Regions from separate parts of the Acidiphilium acidophilum genome, predicted to be linked through region 2. Evidence: predicted binding sites of a transcription regulator. Region 2 holds the regulator's gene; the other holds the start of a gene.
What was found. Region 2 encodes HrcA, which represses chaperone genes, less so after heat shock. Its sites were predicted from a motif close to GTTNGCACTCNCNNNNNGNGAGTGCNAAC; they were not measured.
Positions count from the first base shown of each region.

Region 1: groES (co-chaperone GroES) is a predicted target of HrcA. The motif match lies at 1,158-1,186, and genes of this name have one in related genera.

Region 1 is NZ_JAWXYB010000018.1:3,266,361-3,276,220, forward strand. Features, by position in the region: gene SIL87_RS18230 (hypothetical protein) at 1-560, opposite strand, end outside; gene SIL87_RS18235 (usg protein) at 727-984, opposite strand; gene groES (co-chaperone GroES) at 1,259-1,576, shown strand; gene groL (chaperonin GroEL) at 1,616-3,268, shown strand; gene SIL87_RS18250 (TMEM175 family protein) at 3,380-3,961, shown strand; gene SIL87_RS18255 (MFS transporter) at 4,080-5,234, opposite strand; gene SIL87_RS18260 (DUF2244 domain-containing protein) at 5,304-5,822, opposite strand; gene SIL87_RS18265 (NRDE family protein) at 5,892-6,602, opposite strand; gene SIL87_RS18270 (energy transducer TonB) at 6,636-7,094, opposite strand; gene SIL87_RS18275 (TonB-dependent receptor) at 7,637-9,860, shown strand, end outside.
Region 2 is NZ_JAWXYB010000018.1:2,568,980-2,578,839, reverse strand. Features, by position in the region: gene SIL87_RS14900 (chaperone modulator CbpM) at 1-163, opposite strand, end outside; gene SIL87_RS14895 (DnaJ C-terminal domain-containing protein) at 160-1,098, opposite strand; gene SIL87_RS14890 (fatty acid desaturase) at 1,297-2,289, shown strand; gene SIL87_RS14885 (gamma-glutamyltransferase family protein) at 2,363-3,961, shown strand; gene SIL87_RS14880 (PRC-barrel domain-containing protein) at 4,091-4,519, shown strand; gene SIL87_RS14875 (amidase) at 4,630-6,096, shown strand; gene rdgB (RdgB/HAM1 family non-canonical purine NTP pyrophosphatase) at 6,136-6,738, opposite strand; gene rph (ribonuclease PH) at 6,728-7,450, opposite strand; gene hrcA (heat-inducible transcriptional repressor HrcA) at 7,611-8,702, shown strand; gene SIL87_RS14855 (cytochrome C) at 8,725-9,177, opposite strand; gene SIL87_RS14850 (N-acetylmuramoyl-L-alanine amidase family protein) at 9,491-9,860, shown strand, end outside.

The DNA.
Region 1 (9,860 bases), 700 kb from region 2:
GATGCCCGCCCGCCGATCACCGCCAGTCCTTCGGCAGTCGCCGACACCACCAGCCGGTCGGTCACCGCCACATCCACCCGTGCCCCCAACCCGGCCACCGCCGCCCGGTAGAACTCGCTATACCCACCAGCCCCGCCGATATCGCGATACCAGTTCTGATAACCCGCCGCGACGAACGGAATAATATCCACCCGGGGCGACAGCGCCACCCCGCGCCCCAGCCGCACTTCAAGCGAATTGAACCGCGCATGATCGGTGGCGGTATACGGTGCCAGCCCCGCGCCCGGACCGCCCTGAACATAGCCGTCATAGGTGAGCGGGCCACCCGCGAAATCGTACACCACGCCGGTATAGACCCCCGAGATCCCCAGCAGCGGCCCCAACCGCGAAATCCCTGCGGTCAAACCGGGCAACACTCCGCTTTCCTGATCGGACGTACCCGCGAAATTCTCGCCATACCGTGTGCCCTGAATCGCAAACCCGAGCGAAACCCTAGTCTCAGCCGCCACCACCGCCGGATTGAGCGCATTGGCCCCACCATCGGCCCGGGCGACAGGCATGGCCTCCGCCAAAGCCAAAATCCCGACAATCAGTCTGAGTCGTCGTCCCAAGCGCGCCATGATCCGATCCCGTGCCACCCGACACTTATCGCACCGAATCGTTAAAATTCACTTAACAATCAAGACCACGGCGCCCAAAATCCGGCGCCGTGTCCGCCGCGCCACGCTACTGCAGCATCATCAGCGTCCCATGCCGCATCTCCCCCGGCGATATCAACGCCGCCGACCCCACCCGCACCGAATGCAACCGCCCCTCGATCTGGCGCGCCCAGAACGCGAGGAACCCGTGCAACACCGGATAGCGCGGCGCAATGTCCAGCTCCTGCCAGACAAAACTCTGCAACACTCCGGGATGATCCGGCAAATGATATAGAATCTCCGCCGTCGTCAGCCGATACCCCTGTAATTGCTTGCTCAAACTCATGGTTTCACCTCATCGAACCCGTTGAAAGAGCCCTGCGCCACCGCGTCCCTCTTTGATGAACATGGCATGACACCCCCGGGGGCTGGCAAGAAAAATCCGCGTTATCAACACATTAGCACTCACAACCCCCAAGTGCTGCCGGTCTTGACACAATGCCACCCAGGTTTTATGTGTCTGGCACTCTCCCGATGAGAGTGCTAGCAGCGACCGATGCCTCATCAGGGTCGGCGCCGGCTGAGCCGTTTACGACTGTAACCAAATCAGGAGCGATCCGATGAAATTCCGTCCCCTCCACGACCGCGTGGTCGTCCGCCGGCTGAACGCCGAGGAAAAGACCGCCGGTGGCATCATCATCCCCGATACCGCCAAGGAAAAGCCGATGGAAGGCGAAGTCATCGCCGTCGGTGCCGGTGCCCGCAACGAAGCCGGCGCCATCGTAGCGCTCGACGTCAAGGCCGGTGACCGCATCCTGTTCGGCAAATGGTCCGGCACCGAAGTCAAGCTCGACGGCGAAGAGCTGTTGATCATGAAGGAATCCGACATCATGGGCGTCATCGAAGGCACGCCGGCCACCAAGAAAAAGGCCGCCTGAACCTTCCCGACCCCCTAATTCTGCAAAAGGAACACCATTATGGCTGCTAAAGACGTCCGTTTTTCAGCCGATGCCCGTGAGCGCATGCTCCGCGGCGTCGACCTCCTCGCCAACGCCGTAAAAGTCACCCTCGGCCCCAAAGGCCGCAACGTCGTCCTCGAAAAGAGCTTCGGATCGCCGCGCATCACCAAGGATGGCGTCACCGTCGCCAAGGAAATCGAGCTCGCCGACCGCTTCGAGAACATGGGCGCGCAGATGGTGCGCGAAGTTGCCTCGAAAACCAACGACCTCGCGGGTGACGGCACCACCACCGCCACCGTGCTCGCCCAGGCGATCGTCCGCGAAGGCGTCAAGGCCGTCGCCGCCGGCATGAACCCGATGGACCTGAAGCGCGGCATCGACAAGGCCGTCGTCGCCGTTGTCGAAGAGCTCAAAAAGCGCACCAAAAAAATCAACAACCCGAACGAAACCGCCCAGGTCGGCACGATCTCCGCGAACGGCGAAGCCGAAATCGGCAAAATGATCTCCGAAGCGATGCAGAAGGTCGGCAACGAGGGTGTCATCACCGTCGAAGAAGCCAAAGGCATTCAGACCGAGCTCGACGTCGTCGAAGGCATGCAGTTCGACCGCGGCTATGTCTCGCCCTACTTCATCACCAACCCGGAAAAGATGGTCGCGGACCTGGATAACCCCTACATCCTGATCCACGAGAAAAAACTCTCCGGCCTCCAGCCGATGCTGCCGCTGCTCGAATCCATCGTCCAGTCCGGCAAGCCCTTGCTGATCATCGCTGAAGATGTCGAAGGCGAAGCCCTCGCCACCCTCGTCGTGAACAAGCTGCGCGGCGGCCTCAAAATCGCAGCCGTCAAGGCTCCGGGCTTCGGTGATCGTCGCAAGGCGATGCTGGAAGACCTCGCGATCCTCACCGGCGGCCAGGTCATCAGCGAAGACCTCGGCATCAAGCTCGAAACCGTCACGCTCGCCATGCTCGGCCGCGCGAAGAAGGTGTTGATCGAGAAGGAAAACACCACCATCGTCGAAGGCGCCGGCAAAAAGGCCGACATCACCGGTCGCTGCAACCAGATCCGCGCGCAGGTCGAGGAAACCACCTCGGACTACGATCGCGAGAAGCTGCAGGAACGCCTCGCCAAGCTCGCCGGCGGCGTCGCGGTCATCCGCGTCGGCGGTTCGTCGGAAGCCGAAGTCAAGGAGCGCAAGGATCGCGTCGATGACGCGCTGCACGCAACCCGCGCAGCCGTCGAAGAAGGCATCGTCCCCGGCGGCGGCGTCGCCCTGGCCCGCGCCTCGCTGATCCTCTCCAAGGTCAAGGCCGACAACGACGACCAGCGCTTCGGCATCGACATCATCCGCAAGGCCATCCTGGTGCCCATGCGCCAGATCGCCGAAAACGCCGGTGAAGACGGTGCCGTGATCTCCGGCAAAGTGCTCGACAAGGACGAGTATGGCTGGGGCTTCGATGCCCAGTCCGGCGAGTTCAAGGATCTGGTCAAGGCCGGCATCATCGACCCGACCAAGGTCGTTCGCACCGCCCTGCAGGACGCCGCCTCGGTGGCCGGCCTGCTGGTCACGACCGAAGCCATGGTCGCCGAACGCCCCGAGAAAAAGGCACCCCAGGGTGGCGGCGGCGGCGGAATGGGCGGCATGGGCGGCATGGGCGATATGGATTTCTGATCCAGCCCTCACCGCAGTTACGTCAAAGAGGCCGTGGAGCAATCCACGGCCTTTCTTTTTGCCCGCCCCCTCACATTGCGCCGGTTCTCAAACCATGAAAGACTCCTCGCAATGGAAAAAGACCGCCTGACCGCCTTCTCCGATGGCGTCATCGCCGTCATCATCACCATCATGGTGCTCGACCTGAAACTCCCGCACGGCACCAGCCTCGCCGCGCTCGCCACCGCCGCCCCCACCTTCGTCAGCTACATCCTCAGCTTCATCTACGTCGCCATCTACTGGAACAACCACCATCATTTCTTCCAGCTCGTCCCACGTGTCACCGGCGCCATCCTCTGGGCGAACCTGCACCTGCTGTTCTGGCTCTCCCTCATCCCCTTCGCCACTGCATGGGTCGGCACCCACCACACCGCCGCCATCCCCACCGCCCTCTACGGTACCGCCCTGCTGATGCCCGCCCTCGCCTGGTTCACCCTGCAAACCACCATCATCCGCGCCCAGGGCACCGGATCACCCCTCGCCAAAGCCATCGGGCGCGACCTCAAAGGCAAAACCTCCCCCCTCCTCTACACCACCGGCATCCTCCTCGCCTTCATCAACACCACCCTCGCCGACGGAACCTACGCCTTGGTCGCCCTCCTCTGGCTGATCCCGGACCGCCGGGTCGAACAAGCACTCCCACACGAAGACTGATCGCCCTCCCCTTGCCTGAAACGAGCGGGTTCCAAGGGCTCCGCCCTCAGTGGGGGTCGAGGTGGCAAAGTCCCCCGTCTGGCTTGCATAAGCGGCCACAACCCCCAGCCCTCCGATATCATCCGCGCGCGGCGTGTCGTTCCAGCCGGAATGTCCAGAGTGCCACGATCAGTCCCAGTGCCGCCATTGCCGCTCCCACCAGCGGCAGGTCGAGGTAGCTCACCCCGATGCCCAGCGCCGCGCCGCCGATCCATGCCCCGGCGGCGTTACCCAGGTTGAACGCGCCTTGATTGATGGTCGAGGCAAGGTTCGGCGCATCCCGCGCGAAATCGATCACCCGCGTCTGCAGCGGCGACACCATGGTGAACACGGCCACCCCCCACACCAGCAGCACGCCGATCGCCAGCACGCCACTGAAGCTCACCAGCCGCAGCACGCCCAGAATCACCGCCAGTGCAGCGAACGTGAGCACGATGGTCCGCGCCGAGTGCCGATCCGCCAGCCGCCCGCCCAGCAGCCCGCCGGCGGTCAGTCCCGCCCCGAAAATCAGCAAGGCCACGCTCACCCAATGTGGCGACAACCCGCTGACGTGCTCCAGCAGGGGCGCGATATAGGTGAACACGCTGAACAGGCTCATCGAGCTCAGCACCGCCATCAGCATCGCGAGCAGCACCTGCGTCCGCCCCAGAATCCGCACCTCGTTCAGCAACCGCCCGGACCCTCCGGGCATCCCTTTCGGCAATAGCACCGCGATCGCCGCCATCGACACCAGCCCGATCGCCATCACCGCCCAGAACGTGGCGCGCCATCCCGCCGCCTGCCCCAGAATCGTCCCGGCCGGCACCCCGAGCACGTTGGCCATGGTCAGACCAAGAAACACCAGCGCCACCGCCCGCGCCCGTTTCTCGCGCGGCACCAGATCCGCCGCGACGACCGACCCGATCCCGAAAAACGCCCCGTGCGACAATGCGGTGATGATCCGCGCTGCCATCATCGTCCAATAACCGGGTGCCAGTGCGCACAGGGCATTGCCCAGCACGAACACGCCCATCAATGAAATCAGCGCGGTCCGCCGCTGCCACCGCCCCACCAGCACGGCGACGAAGGGCGAGCCGAACGTCACCCCCAGCGCGTAGGCGGTCACCAGATACCCCGCCTGCGGCACCGATACCGCGAAGTCCCGCGCCAGTTCCGGCACCAGGCCGACAATCACGAATTCGCTGGTGCCGATCGCGAAACTCGCGACGATCAGCGCAATCAAGGGTAAGGGCATACACAACCGCAAAAAGTGAAGCGCGCAGAAAGCGCCCGTTTCACGAAAAAAAGAAGCGGAAAACCTGTTCTAATTTCGCGTCTGTGGGTTGTCGAAACGCGGGGACCGCAGCCGCGCGAACGCCGCTTTCAACGCCTCCGCCAGATCCCGCCGCTCCGCCCCGCCCAGATCGGTGCCCACGATATGCTTCGCCTCGCGGTTGACGATCGACAGCACCGGATTACTCCCCGCCGTCTCCTCAAGCTGCACCCGCAGCCACCCTGGCGCCATCGCAATCTGATTGCGCCGCCCGCGCGGCGAGGTCCGGGTGATCGTCAACCCGTCCTCGGTCAGCAAAATCACTTCCGAGGCCCGTCCGCCCCGCATGTTCATCGCATAGAGCATGATCGCGAGCAGCAGATCCACCACGTCGAACCCGATCACCGGCAACGCGCCCAGATAATACATCAACCCGTTCACCAGCATCGAGCCCGCGGCCATCACCCCGAACACGATAAACATGCCGCGCCGGCTCATGCTCCGGTGCGGCGTCAGGATCGCCTCGAAAATCGGTCCCGGCGCCTCGATCGTGTCCGTCGTATCTGACATATCCCCATTTTCGCATTTATTTGCCGGATCGCAAGCAGAAATCCACCATCCCGGCACTGCAAAACGCCATCACATGATCGACCTGAACCCCACGATATCCGGCGGCCCATCCGCAAACCGAAATCGAACCTCGCCCGGCGCCAGCCCGACCAAACTCGAGCACACCGTGCCAAACCCCTCGTGTGGCCCGACATTGAGCGCGGTGTCCACCGGTGGTGTTCGCGCCGCCAGCAATGCCTGCCACTCCCGCCAGTCACCGCTCGCGGGATCGGGGCGCGCGGCCGCCTCGAACAACGGCTTGTAACGCGCAATCCTCGGGCTGCCCATATCGTTCGGATCGGAGGCTGTGATCATCGTGATCCCCGGTGCCAGCACCCTCGTCGCGATTGTCCCGGTGCCCTCACTGCGCAACACGCAGCCGCCGCTCGCATCAACCAGCACGAGGTTGAATGCGCGATACCGCTCCAGCTCTTCCCGCGCCACACGGTCGCGCGCCGCCGAAGCACTCCGTTCCTTCAAGGCCATGAGCGGCAACCCGCCCCGGCTCGCCTTGCCCGGCTGCGGCCCAAGACTGCCCGTCCGGTTCAGCAACGCCGCGACAACCCCGTCATCATTGACCCCCAGCCAGGTTCCCCCGGCCAGACGATCCCGGCCTGCGGTAATTCCCGACCAGTATCGCGCCGGCGGGTCCCAGGCCCGGTCGATCCGTTCATCGCGATTTGCAGCGATCACGACCGGCCATCGAGCCGAAGGATCGAAAGAAAGGATCAGGGAACACATCGCCGCCTCAATTCCACAATCGAAGCGGGCCGCTCATCGGCAGTTGGTTCGCGCCGCAAGATACGGTCTGGCCAGATCCCATATTCCATAGCGAAACGTCACCGTCAGCGAACGAACCGTCATTCCCGCAGGGAACGCAGGGAACCGCAGATTGCTGATCGTCGCGAGCAACCTCGCATTCACCGCAGTTAAACTCGGCTTCACGAGACGAGCCCCGCTCACCTTACCATCCGGCGCGATCCGAAACCGCACGATCGCCGGGCCCTCGCAATAAAGATTGCGCCCCGTCCCGCCATGGCCGAACGTATCAAACAACACGCGATCCACCACGCCCCGATACTGCGAGCCCGGCGCGGGGCGGATAACGGTGGAGGAATACCAATCACCATGGCCGACCGACCCCGGATCGTCAGCGCCCGCCACCGAAAGACTGCAAACCAGCAATCCGGTCCCAAGCAAAAGCCCTGCCGCAAAAGTCGAACCTGTCTTCATGACCCAACTCGTCTGCCGTGTTCGGTTTGGATAAAGCGATTACCCTCCGAGTTACAATCCCACGATCCCGCCTTGTATCGATACCGGCCTGACCTAGGGAGGGCCGCGCCAATCCCAAGCCCGATCACAATGCCTATTTTTCGAACATAAACGGTCACATCACAATCTAGTGAGCCTATTTACGCGCATTATTAACTGATCTCTCAGTTTACATCACACTGCACCAAATACACATGCATAATTTTTGGTCGTTTTTGCCAAATGAGGGGATTGGATGATCAGAACTCCGCCGATCGCCCCACAATGTCAGCACCGCGTCATTCGCGTCTCCCCGACGCCGCTTTGCCAGTGAAACGCCGCCGCGTCGCCGCCCTGTCACCGCACCGCCACACCCACCCCGAACGCGCCGCGATCCCCCCGGTTTCATCGAACTGCCGCGCCGCTGCAACGGAACCGTCACGACCCGAAGCTATAACGCCCCCCGGTCGAAGGGTCACGCCGTCGCACCTTTCGACACCGAACCCGTCATAAAGGTGAACCCCGTGCAGCCTCGCCCCACCCCATCGCGCGCAACCAAAATCCTGCTACTCTCGCTCTCCAGCACCATCGCCCTCACCGCCGCCGCCCACGCGCAGGTCGTCACCCCCGCATCCAGCGCCATCGACATCAAGCTGATCAAAAAAATCGAACGTGCCGAGCGCGGCACCGGCTCGGTCAGCAAGGAAGCCGTCCGCAACACCAGCCCGGTCCAGAGTTTCCAATCCGTGCTGAAAACCGTGCCGGGGTTCACCGTCCGCAACACCAACCCCGGCAACCTCACAGCGGGCGACACCACCTTCACCTATCAGGGCTTCAACAGCGATCAGGTCGGCATGGAGTTCGATGGCGTGCCGATCATCAACGCCTTTCGCGGCGGCACCAACGGCCAGGGCTCGGACCACGCCCTGTCACCGGTCGCCTCGGGCCAGTTCGACAGCGTCGTGATCTACAGCGGCGCCAACTCCCCGTCCGAAACCGGCATCAACGCACTCGGCGGCACGATCAATTACCTGCCAAAACTGCCCACCCCGCAATTCTACGCCACCATCTCGGGCCACGGAGGTTCCTACGCCAGCAACCCTGAAGGCGGACTCGACAATGGCGGCATCTCGATCAACTCCGGCGCGCTGAACAGTACAGGCACCGAACTCTACGGCAATTTCTATCACACCAACTATCAGAGCTACCTCAAGCACGTCTTCTCGATCAACAACAACGCCTACCTCTCGGCCCTCCAGCCATACGACGAAGGCCGCTCGCAATTCTCCTTCATCCTGATCAACAACGCCGAACGCGCCCAGCAGCCCGAAACCATCCCTCTCGCACTGGTTCAACAATACGGCAGCGATTTTCAATATCCCCTGAACATCTCGAACAACCGCACCACGACGAAATCCTTCACCACCATCGTCGGCTGGCGCTCGATCATCAACCAGTACGTCGTCGCCCGCGCCAAGCTGTTCTACACCCAGGACAATAACGACCGCACCGCCTATTCCAACGCGGCCTATGTCGGCGGTTTCGGCGGCTATCCCCTGCCGACCTCGCTCAAAAGCTATGCCAACCCCGCGCCCAACGGCATCCCGGACAACACCTACAACCCAACCGCCCTGTTCGGCAGCAGCTATAACGGCACTCAATATCAGCGCTATATCGACAATTTCAACAATATCGGCGTCACCCCGTCACTGTCCTTCCTCCTGCCGCACAACACCATCACGGTCGGCGGCCTCTACATCCATTCGCAGGATCACAGCGCCGAATACTGGTACGGTGCCGGCAACGTCCCCACCACCGACGGCTATAACGACGCGTGGGACGAACACGATCTGCGCAACTACGCCGATATCTACATCCAGGACCACATCCGCCTGCTCAACAACAAATTGAGCATCACACCCGGCCTCAAATACTACACGGTCCTGACAACATCCAACGATATCAGCGGCTATTACTATAATTATGCCGGCACAGTGAAAAACCGCTTCAATTACTCCGAACCCTCGTTCGGCGTCAGCTACGAGGCCCTGAAAAACCTCGACCTCTATGCCCATTACGGCCGCGTCTACAAAGTTCCCAATATCAGCGCCTATTATTCCGTGATCGGCAACGCCCCCACCCCCGGCCTCGAACTGGTGCGCCCGGAATATGTCGACGCGATCGACACCGGCGTGCGCTACGATATCGGCAAGATCAAAACCACCCTCGCCTATTTCCGCCGCAGCTTCAGCAATAAATTCGGCTATTACTACAACAATGCCACCGGCCAGACCATCCAGTACAATGTCGGCACCGCGCTCTACCAGGGTGCCACGGCATCGATCGATGCCGCCCTCACCCCGCAGCTCTCTGTTTACGTCAATTACGACTACACATCGGCGAAATACACCTCGAACTACCTCGCGAACGATGGTGCCAGCGTCTACAATGGCGAACTGGTCGGCGGCGTGCCGCTCTACAACCTCAACTTCGGCGTCCAGTATAAAAAATCGGGCCTGACCACCAAACTGACCGACAGTCTGGTCGGCCCCTGGCACATGAACACCGATCTCGGCTCCCCCGCCGCCCTGCCCGCCGTCCACCCCTACAACATCGTCGATCTCAACATCGGCTACAGCTGGAAAACCCGGTCGCCCTATGTCCACAAATGGACCCTCAACGCCTATGTCGATAACCTGTTCGACACCAACTACAACCCCTACGAATACCAGCAGATCGGCGGCGGTC
Region 2 (9,860 bases):
GCGACAATTCATGGATCAGCCGGACCCGTTCGAGGTCGATGGCGCGGAATATGAAGCCATCGCTGGTCGGGTCGGGGCGGACCCAGCGATTGTCGATCCAGCGTTCGAGGTCGTGACGGTCGAGGCCTTCCACGGTCCGGATGACGACGTCGATGGTGATCACGGTTCCGCCTCCATGCCGGCGCGGGGGTTGAAGGCCGTTGCGGGTTTCCACTCGCGCAGGAATGCCTCGAGTGCCGGATCGGGCTTGCCGATCGCGATGCTCAAGGTTGCGTAGAGATCACCGGCGGGCGTGTTGCCCCGGCCCGGAACACCACGACCGCGCAGGCGCAGGACGGCACCGCTGTCCGAGGCGGGCGGGATGCGCATCCGGACCGGGCCGCCGGGGGTCGGCACTTCAACCGGTCCGCCGAGTACGGCTTCCGCGATGGTGACGGGCAGGTCGAGCCTTATGTCCTGACCATCGCGGCGGAAGAACCGGTGCGGGGTTACATGAACCGCGATCAGCGCATCGCCCGCCGGCCCGCCGGCATGGCCGGGACCGCCCTTGCCCCGCAGCCGCAATATGGTCCCGTCATCGGTCGCGGGCGGGATCCGGACGTCGAGTGTTCCGCCGTCCGGCAGGGTGATCCTTGTCGTTGTGCCGTTGACGGCATCGAGGAACCCGACCGCAAGGGTGAATTGGGCATCCGCCCCCCGAATCGGTCCCTGGCGGGGTCGGCCGCCCGGATCGTTGAACATGGTGCCGAAGATCGACTCGAAATCGGACGCGTTCCAGTTGGCGCCGGTTGAGGCGCCGCCGGTGCCGTAGCGCTGGCCGGCATCGGCCTGGGCGTAGTCGCGGTAGCGGGGCCGGGGTGGCGCTTCGTTGCCTTCGGCGTCGATCTCGCCACGGTCGAACCGGGCGCGTTTGTCGGGATCGGACAGCAGATGATGCGCGGCGGAAATCTGCTTGAACTTGCCCTCCGCAGCGGCATCCCCGGGGTTGAGGTCGGGATGGCTGGTCTTGGCGAGCTTGCGATAGGCACGGCGGATGTCCTCCGCACTCGCATCACGGGCAACGCCCAGGGTCTCATAGGGATCTGGCACCGAAATCATCCTTGGTCAGCTTCTGGATCGACCGTGAGCAAAGCATGGAAGCCGGGCCGATGACAGTGCCGCGATCGCGCACCCCGATTGATCGACAACCGGTTGGTTCCGAGATATGATCATGGCAGCGGATATGGGCGGCCGGAAAAGCGGTTGCAACGCCGGTCCGTTGCGCCAATTGCTCCCCTCGTTCGATCGAACCGGTTCATGACAACAGATGTTTCGTGGCGCACGATGATCGCGCCCTACCTGAAACCCGACAGCCGGCTGGCTCTGGCGCAACTGCTCACCACGCTGCTGCCGTTTCTGGCAGTGATGGGATTGCTGTTGGTGGCACTCGATCATGGCTACTGGATCGCGCTGTTGCTGCTTCCGGTGGGAGCGGTGCTGGTGGTGCGGCTGTTCATGTTTCAGCACGATTGCGGCCACGGCTCCTTTTTCGCGCCTCGCTGGGCGAATGATGCGCTCGGTCTCGTGCTCGGCGTGCTGACACTGACGCCCTACACCGCCTGGCGCGCGGCCCATGCGGTGCATCATGCCAATACCGGCAATCTGGACCGGCGCGGGATTGGCGACGTCAACACCCTGACCGTCGCGGAATATCGTGCCCTGTCGCGCTGGCGGCGGGCGGGCTACCGGCTCTATCGCCATCCCGCCGTGCTGTTCGGCCTCGGACCGGTATGGCTGTTCGTGATCAAGAACCGTATCCCGTTCGGTCATCCCGCGCGGCGGTGGCGCGAATGGGCGAGCGTGCTGGGCACCAATGCCGCCCTTCTCGCGCTGGTCGCTATTCTGTTCGTCACGCTCGGGCCAGTCGCGGTGCTGGTGGGGTGGCTGCCGATGATGGTGATGGCCGCGACCATCGGGGTCTGGCTGTTCTATATCCAGCACCAGTTCGAGCACACTTATTGGGAGAGCCGGCCCGAGTGGGACTTTCGGAGTGCCGCGCTCGAAGGGGCGTCGTTTTACGACCTTCCGCGCATCCTGCACTGGATGACCGGCAATATCGGGTTTCATCATATCCATCATCTGTCGAGCCGGATTCCGAATTACCGGCTGCGCGCCTGCCACGAAGCCAATCCTGCGTTTCAGGTGGCCCCGCGCCTCACGTTCTGGTCGAGCCTGCGCTGCGCCCGGCTGGCTTTGTGGGACACCGATCAGCGCCGTCTGGTGCCGTTCAGCCGCAGCCGGACGGCCTGATCCGCGTCAGGTACCGTTGCCGAGCCGGGCTTGGCTGAGGCACATTCGCGCGAGGACAGCCAAAGGAACACCCATGCGCGATTTTCACATCCCTGGCCGCAGCGCGGTCTATGCCGGTCGCGCTATGGCCGCGACCTCGATGCCGGTGGCGACGCTGGCGGCCCTCGATGCGCTGCGGGCGGGTGGCAATGCGCTGGATGCCGCGGTGACCGCAGCAGCGCTGCTCGGTGTGGTCGAACCGCAATCGACCGGGATCGGCGGCGATTGCTTCTGCCTCTATAAAGAGGCCGGCAGTCCGGACGTGATCGCGCTGAACGGCTCGGGTCGCGCGCCCGCTGCGGCCACGATCGATCATTACGAGGCGCATGGCATATCGAGCCTGGAGGCAACCTCGCCGCACGGCGTCACCATCCCCGGCGCGGTGGGGGCGTGGGAGACACTGCTCGAAGCCCATGGCAGGCGGGGACTGGCCGCGGCTCTCGCCCCCGCGATCTATTATGCCGAGGCGGGCTTTGCGGTCAGCCCGCGCGTGGCGGCGGATTGGGCGAATTCCGAAGACAAGCTGCGCCGGGCGGGGGCACACGCCCTGCTGCCGAATGGCCATGCGCCCGGTGTCGGCACACTGGTCCGCCAGCCGGAACTCGCCGCCACCCTGCGGTCGATCGCGGCGAACGGGGCGCGTGGCTTCTATGAAGGACCGGTCGCCGCCGCACTCGTCGCGGAATTGCGCGCGCGGGGAGGGCTGCATACCGAAGCGGATTTCAGCGAAGGGCGCATCGCAGCCCGGTTCGTCAGGCCGATCAAGCGCGCGTTCGACGGGCTGACGATCTGGGAATGCCCGCCCAACGGCTCGGGGCTGCTGGCTCTCATGCTGCTCGGTATCCTCGAAGGCTTCGGTCCTGCGCCTGACGGGCCGCTCGGACCAATCCGGGTGCATCGCCATATCGAGGCGGCACGGCTGGTCTATCGGGATCGCGACGCCCTGCTCGCCGACCCCGAGCAGGCGGCGGTGCCGGTGGATCATCTGCTGAGCGACGATTACCTCGCCTCGCTGCGCAGCCTGATCCGCGACGACGTGGCCATGACCGACCTGCCCCGCGCGGGCGAGGCGCTCCTGCCCGCGCATCGGGATACGGTGTATCTCTGTGTCGTCGATGAGGCGGGCAACGCGTGCTCGTTCATCAATTCGACCTTCGAGAGTTTCGGATCGGGGATTCTGGCGGGCGATACCGGGGTGATCCTGCATAATCGCGGCCTCGGCTTCCGGCTGGAACGCGGCCACCCCAACTGCATCGCCCCGCGCAAACGCCCGATGCACACGATCATCCCCGGCATGGCCACGCAGGACGGTCATGCCGTGATGCCGTTCGGCGTGATGGGCGGGCATTACCAGCCGATGGGGCAATCCTGGTTCCTGACCAATCTGCGTCATTACGGGCTCGACATCCAGCAGGCGATCGACCTGCCGCGGGCGTTTCCCTATGCCGGGATGCTGGAACTCGAACCGACATTTCCGCAAGCCACGATCGACGGGCTGACGCAGAGGGGCCACCAGATCACCATGACCAGGCGGCCCCATGGTGGCGGCCAGGCGATCCTGATCGATCGTCAGGCGGGTGTGCTCACCGGGGGGTCGGATCCGCGCAAGGATGGTTGCGCCATGGGCTATTAGGCCCGGGCGGGTCCGGCATGGATCGCTCATGTCCGAGGTTTCATCCCGCCGGCATCGTATTGCGTGTCATTCCCTCCAACATCGTAAGGGCGCGGCAATTCGCCGCGTGAAACGATGAAGGGGAACGCCATGAGCGGTTTCAATCCAGTGACGGCAGGCCATCCGCAGATGGCGACAGCCACCGATGAATCCTCGTTGAGCGAGACACGGAGCCTGATTGCGGCCAGCAAGGTCAACGGCACCCGCGTTTACAACACGCAGGGCGATTCGATCGGCTCGATCTATGACGTGATGATCAACAAGCGGAGTGGCAGGGTCGATTACGCGATCATGTCGTTCGGTGGCTTTCTCGGACTGGGCGAGCATTATCACCCACTGCCCTGGGAGCTGCTGAATTACGACCCGCGCCAGGGTGGCTATGTCGTCGATCTCGACCGAGACCGGCTCGAAGGTGGCCCCTCCTACGCGACGAGCGCGGCGCCGGATTGGTCGGACGGGGTCTATGGCCATCAGGTCGACGAATATTACGGTGTTCGACCCGGCCTTGCGACCCGCTGACCGATAGCCCCCGACGCAGCCGCGTCGAAGGGCGTTCGCCGTAAATCCTCTGGGGTTGAACCCGATGCGACGGTGATGGCAGAGTGTTGCCTTCTGGAACGGAGGCGAGGATGGAACCGTGCGATCTGACGGCAACCGAAGCACGGCGACTGATCGGGGCGCGCGGCCTGTCACCGGTGGAACTGGTTTCGAGTTGCATTGCCCGGGTTGAGGCGGTCGATCATGCGGTGAATGCGATGGTGGCGCGCGACTTCGAGCGGTCCCTCGGCGCGGCGCGCGACGCCGAGACCGCCGTGATGGCCGGGGCGACGCTCGGCCCGCTTCATGGGCTGCCGGTCGGCGTCAAGGATCTGGAAGATACCGCCGGCCTGCGCACGACCTATGGTAGTCCGATGTTTCGCGACCATGTGCCGCAAACCGATCAGGGGCTGGTCGCCGCAATCCGCAGCGCCGGCGGCATTATATTCGGCAAGACCAATACTCCGGAATTCGGCGCGGGGGCCAATACGATCAATGCGGTTTACGGTGCCACCGGAAACCCGTTCGACCCGCTGAAATCGGCGGCCGGTTCCTCAGGCGGATCGGCGGTGGCGCTCGCCACCGGCATGGTACCACTGGCAACCGGCTCCGATATGGGCGGCAGCCTGCGCAATCCGGCGGCATTCTGCGGGATCGTGGGGATGCGGCCTTCGGCGGGGCTGGTGCCCTCCGAGAAACGGCAACTCGGCGCATCCGGTCTTTCGGTTCTCGGCCCGATGGCGCGTACCGTGCCGGATCTGGCCCTGATGCTCGGCGCGATCGGGCGTTATGACCCGCGTGACATGCTGGCCGCGCCGCTCGATCCGCTGCGGGTCGGCACGGTGGATACCGGAAGGTTGCGGGTGGCCTTCACCGCCGATTTCGGGTTTGCGCCGACCTCGCGGGCGGTGCGTGACCTGTTCGCGGCGCGGATGGCGCAACTCGCGCCGGCATTCGCTCATGCGGAGCCGGCGGCACCGGACTGTGCCGGCGCGGACGATGCGTTTGCCGTGCTGCGCGCGGTGAATTTTCTCGCGGGTTTCGGGGCGACGTTCCGGAGCGATCCGAACCGGTTGGGTGCCAATATCCGCGCCAATGTCGAGGAGGGGCTCGGCTACAGCGCCGCCGATGTCGCACGCGCGATGACGATCCAGACACACATATATCAGGCGTGGCAGGCCTTCTTTCAGCGTTACGACGTGCTGATCGCGCCCAGCGTGACGACTGCGCCGCGACCATGGACCGAATTATTCCCCACCGAGATCGACGGGGTGGCGACCCGATCGTACTATCATTGGCTCGCGCTGGCCTATGCGGTCACGCTCGCCGGCCATCCCTCGTTGTCGCTGCCGCTGGGGCGGGATGACAACGGAATGCCTTTCGGGGTCCAGATCATCACGGCCCGCCATACCGACGCCATGACCATCGCGGTTGCTGCGGCGATCGAGACGATTGCGCAAGGCGATCCCGCGCTTGCCCGTCCGATCCCCGATATCGCAGCGTTGCGGTCCATGCCGCCGCTTCGCGATACGCCGGGATTTGGCGCTGACATATCGTGATCACCCGTCATCTTTACGGGACGATCGGCCAATCAACGGTCAGCAGCAATGCGCCGCGATGAATTGCCTCACGGCGCGGCCGCGATGGCTGACCGTGGATTTTTCCGCCTCGCTCATCTCGGCGAAACGCCGATTCGAGCCGATCGGGATGAAAATGGCGTCGTAGCCGAAACCACCTGCGCCGCGTGGCTCGGGTGCGATCCGGCCATGGCAGAAGCCGAGATAGGTCGCGGTTTCGCCCGAGGGCATCGCGAGGCAGAGGGCACAGCCGAAGGCGGCGTGGTCGTTGGTGCGGCTGGCGGCGACGATCGCCGCCATGGCTTGCGGATAGCCGCCGGCCTCGTTCGCGTAGCGTGAGGAGCGGACACCGGGTGCCCCGTGGAGGGCCGCGACCAGCAGACCGGAATCATCGGCGAGTGCGGGAAGGCCGCTGTATTTGGCGGCGGCGAGCGCCTTGATTTTCGCGTTGCCGGCGAAATCGGGGGCGTCCTCCACCGGTTCGGGCAGGCCGAGCGCGGCGGCGGAGGTGCAATCGAGCCCGTAAGGCACCATCAGCGCCGCGAATTCGGCGAGTTTGCCACTATTATGGGTCGCAATGACCAACTGCTGGCCGGTGCGGAGACGCCACGGTTCAGGCAGCATCGAGCGCGGCGTTCTGGGCGGCGAACAGGGCCGATGTGCCGGTGCGGGCAAGGCCGAGCAGCGTGGTGAACGCCGCCTCATCGAACGTCGCTTTCTCGGCGGTGGCCTGGATTTCGATGATGCCGCCGGCGGCGGTGAGAATGAAATTGGCATCGGCTTCGGCATTGGAGTCTTCGGCGTAGTCGAGGTCGAGGACCGGGATGCCTTCATAGATGCCGCAGGAGATGGCGGCGACCTGGCCGATGAGCGGGTCAGCCTTGAGGATGTTGTTGGCCTGGAGCTTGCGGATCGCGAGGGCGAGAGCGACATAGGCGCCGGTGATGGCGGCACAGCGGGTTCCGCCATCGGCGTTCAGCACATCGCAATCGAGGGTGATGCTCATTTCGCCGAGCAGTTTACGATCGATCACGGCGCGCAGGCTGCGGCCGATCAGGCGCTGGATTTCCTGGGTGCGGCCGGACTGCTTGCCGCGCGCGGCTTCACGGTCGCCGCGGGTATGGGTGGCGCGGGGCAGCATGCCGTATTCGGCGGTGACCCAGCCAAGGCCGGTGTTGCGCAGGAATCCGGGGACGCGGGACTCGACGCTGGCGGCGCACAGCACTTCGGTGCCGCCCATGCGGATGAGGGCGGAGCCTTCGGCGTGATGGGAAAACCCGGTGACGATTTCAACGGGGCGGAGCGCGCTGGCGGTACGGTTGCTGGGACGGGTCATTGAGGCTCCGAAGGGAAGGTGAGGAGGAAGACGTCGTGTCCGAAGAACACATGTATGAGTTAACCGCACGGTCGCTTCATCGGCACGCAGCAGAGAACGAACGGTCTTTGCATGCGACGATCCGCTTGATTTCCGCCCCGCGATAGCCTCTTCTGAGGCAATGGACCAGTCACCGCCGCGCAATACACGCAGTTTCCAGTCGGGTGCGCCGACCAAGATGCCGCCGGGGCTCGACGCGCGCTCGGCGGCGGTGCTGCGGGAAATCGTCGAGCAATATGTCGAGACCGGTGAGCCTGTGGGCAGCCGGACCCTGTCACGGTTGTTGCCGATGGGGCTGTCGCCCGCGACGATCCGCAACGTGATGGCGGACCTGACGGATGCGGGGTTGCTGTTCGCGCCGCATATTTCGGCGGGGCGGCTGCCGACCGATCGCGGGCTGCGGCTGTTCGTCGACGGGTTGCTGCATTTCGGCGAATTATCGGATGAGGAGCGCGAGCGGATCGAAGCGGTCCTCGCGCAATCGGGGCGCTCGGTGCAGGACACGCTGACCGAGGCATCGACCTTGCTGTCGGGGCTGTCATCGGCGGCGGGGATCGTGCTGGCGCCTAAATCGGAAGGGGCGGTCAAGCATATCGAATTCGTGCCGCTGAGTTCGGGCCGGGCGCTGGTGGTGCTGGTTTCGGCGGATGGGCAGGTGGAGAACCGGGTGATCGAAACACCGGTGGGCCTGCCGCCATCGGCTTTGCAGGAGGCGAGCAATTATCTGAATGCGCAGCTCTCCGGCCTGTCGCTCGCGGATCTGCGGCAGCGGGTGGCGGCCGACATGAAGGCCGATCGGTCCGCGCTGGATTCGATCGCGGCGGGGATTGTCGAAGCCGGGTTGGCGACATGGTCAGGTGAAGGGCGGGGCGGTTCGCTGATCGTGCGCGGGCAGGGGCGATTGCTTGCGGATATCGATCAGGTCGAGAAACTGGCCTCGTTGCAGCAGCTGTTCGAGCGGCTGGAGGCGCAGGAGACCATGCTGAAGCTGCTGGAACTGGCTGAACGATCGGATGGGGTGCGGATTTTCATCGGTGCCGAGAGCGGGCTGTTCGGGGCGTCGGGGATGTCGATGGTGGTGGCACCGGCGCGTAATCGGAATGACCGGATCGTCGGCGCGATCGGGGTGATCGGGCCGACCCGGATCAATTACGGCAAGATCATTCCGGTGGTCGATTATACCGCCCGGGTGATCGGGCGATTGCTGGGGTAGGGCCTGCGCGGGTGTTGGAGGCTTATTTGAATTGCTTCCCCATGATTGAGCCCTTCGATAATTTCGTGAGGTAGGTCACCAGATCCGTCATCTGCGCACTGTTTGCCGCAGGGGGCTTGCCCTGCAATCCGCCGGTGATGCAGTGATCGAGCTGCTGTCCGAGTGTCACGACACGATGGGCTGCGGGATTATAGCGCGGAAACTCTGCCGCGACGCCCATGAGGCTCGGGATTTTGGTACCGTTCGGCAGGTGCCCGATGGTGGTGCCGCCGTTGACATGGCAGGCCGAACATGTCCGGACGCCACCGAATTTGTCATGGTTGAAGATATGCTGCCCTTGCAGGGCCGCCTGCGCCAGAGAATGTGCCGGTGGCACTCCCGCCGCGTGTGCGGGTGGTAACGCGATGGTTCCGAGCGCGGCAACCGAGATCGCGCCGAGAGCCAGTTTCATCAGACGAGACATCACGGGTTTCATGACGATTTCCTCCTCACCGGAATAGGTGCGAGGCATGTAACGTCGAAGCGATCCGGATCGTCAACGGCATTCCGCACGATCACGAAAATCGGGCGTTCACGATATCGCGCGGTCCAATCGGCGCTGTTGTTTGCCGTATGAATACTGAAAAACGATCGGGGATCACATTCGCGTGCAATGTCGGATATATGAAGTACTATCAAATTTCTGTTTAATACCGGCGGTTTAACGTGACTTGCTGATAGAATGGTGGAGTATAAGGCATACGTGTCGAGGCATTGTCTTGCCTCATCGGGAACAGGGTGAGCTGATCATGATATTTTCACGGCGATTCGTTCTGGATGCGGGAATCAGGGCGACACTTTCGGTACCGTTATGGATGCAGATGGGATTGGCTCAGGCGGCGCAGCGCGGTCCGGGCCGGTTGCCCGCCGTGCGCGCCATGCCACCGTCGAGCCGGTTGGTGGTGATCGACCCCGGGCATGGTGGCCGCGATCCCGGCTGCATCGGTGCCGGCAATCTGTACGAGAAGGACATCGCGCTGGCGACGGCGTGGGATTTCCGCAATGCGCTCGCGCGCGGCGGATATGACGTGCTGATGACCCGCACCAGCGACGTGTTCCTGCCGCTGACCGAGCGGGTCGGGATTGCGGAGACGCACAAGGCGGCCGTGCTGATGTCGG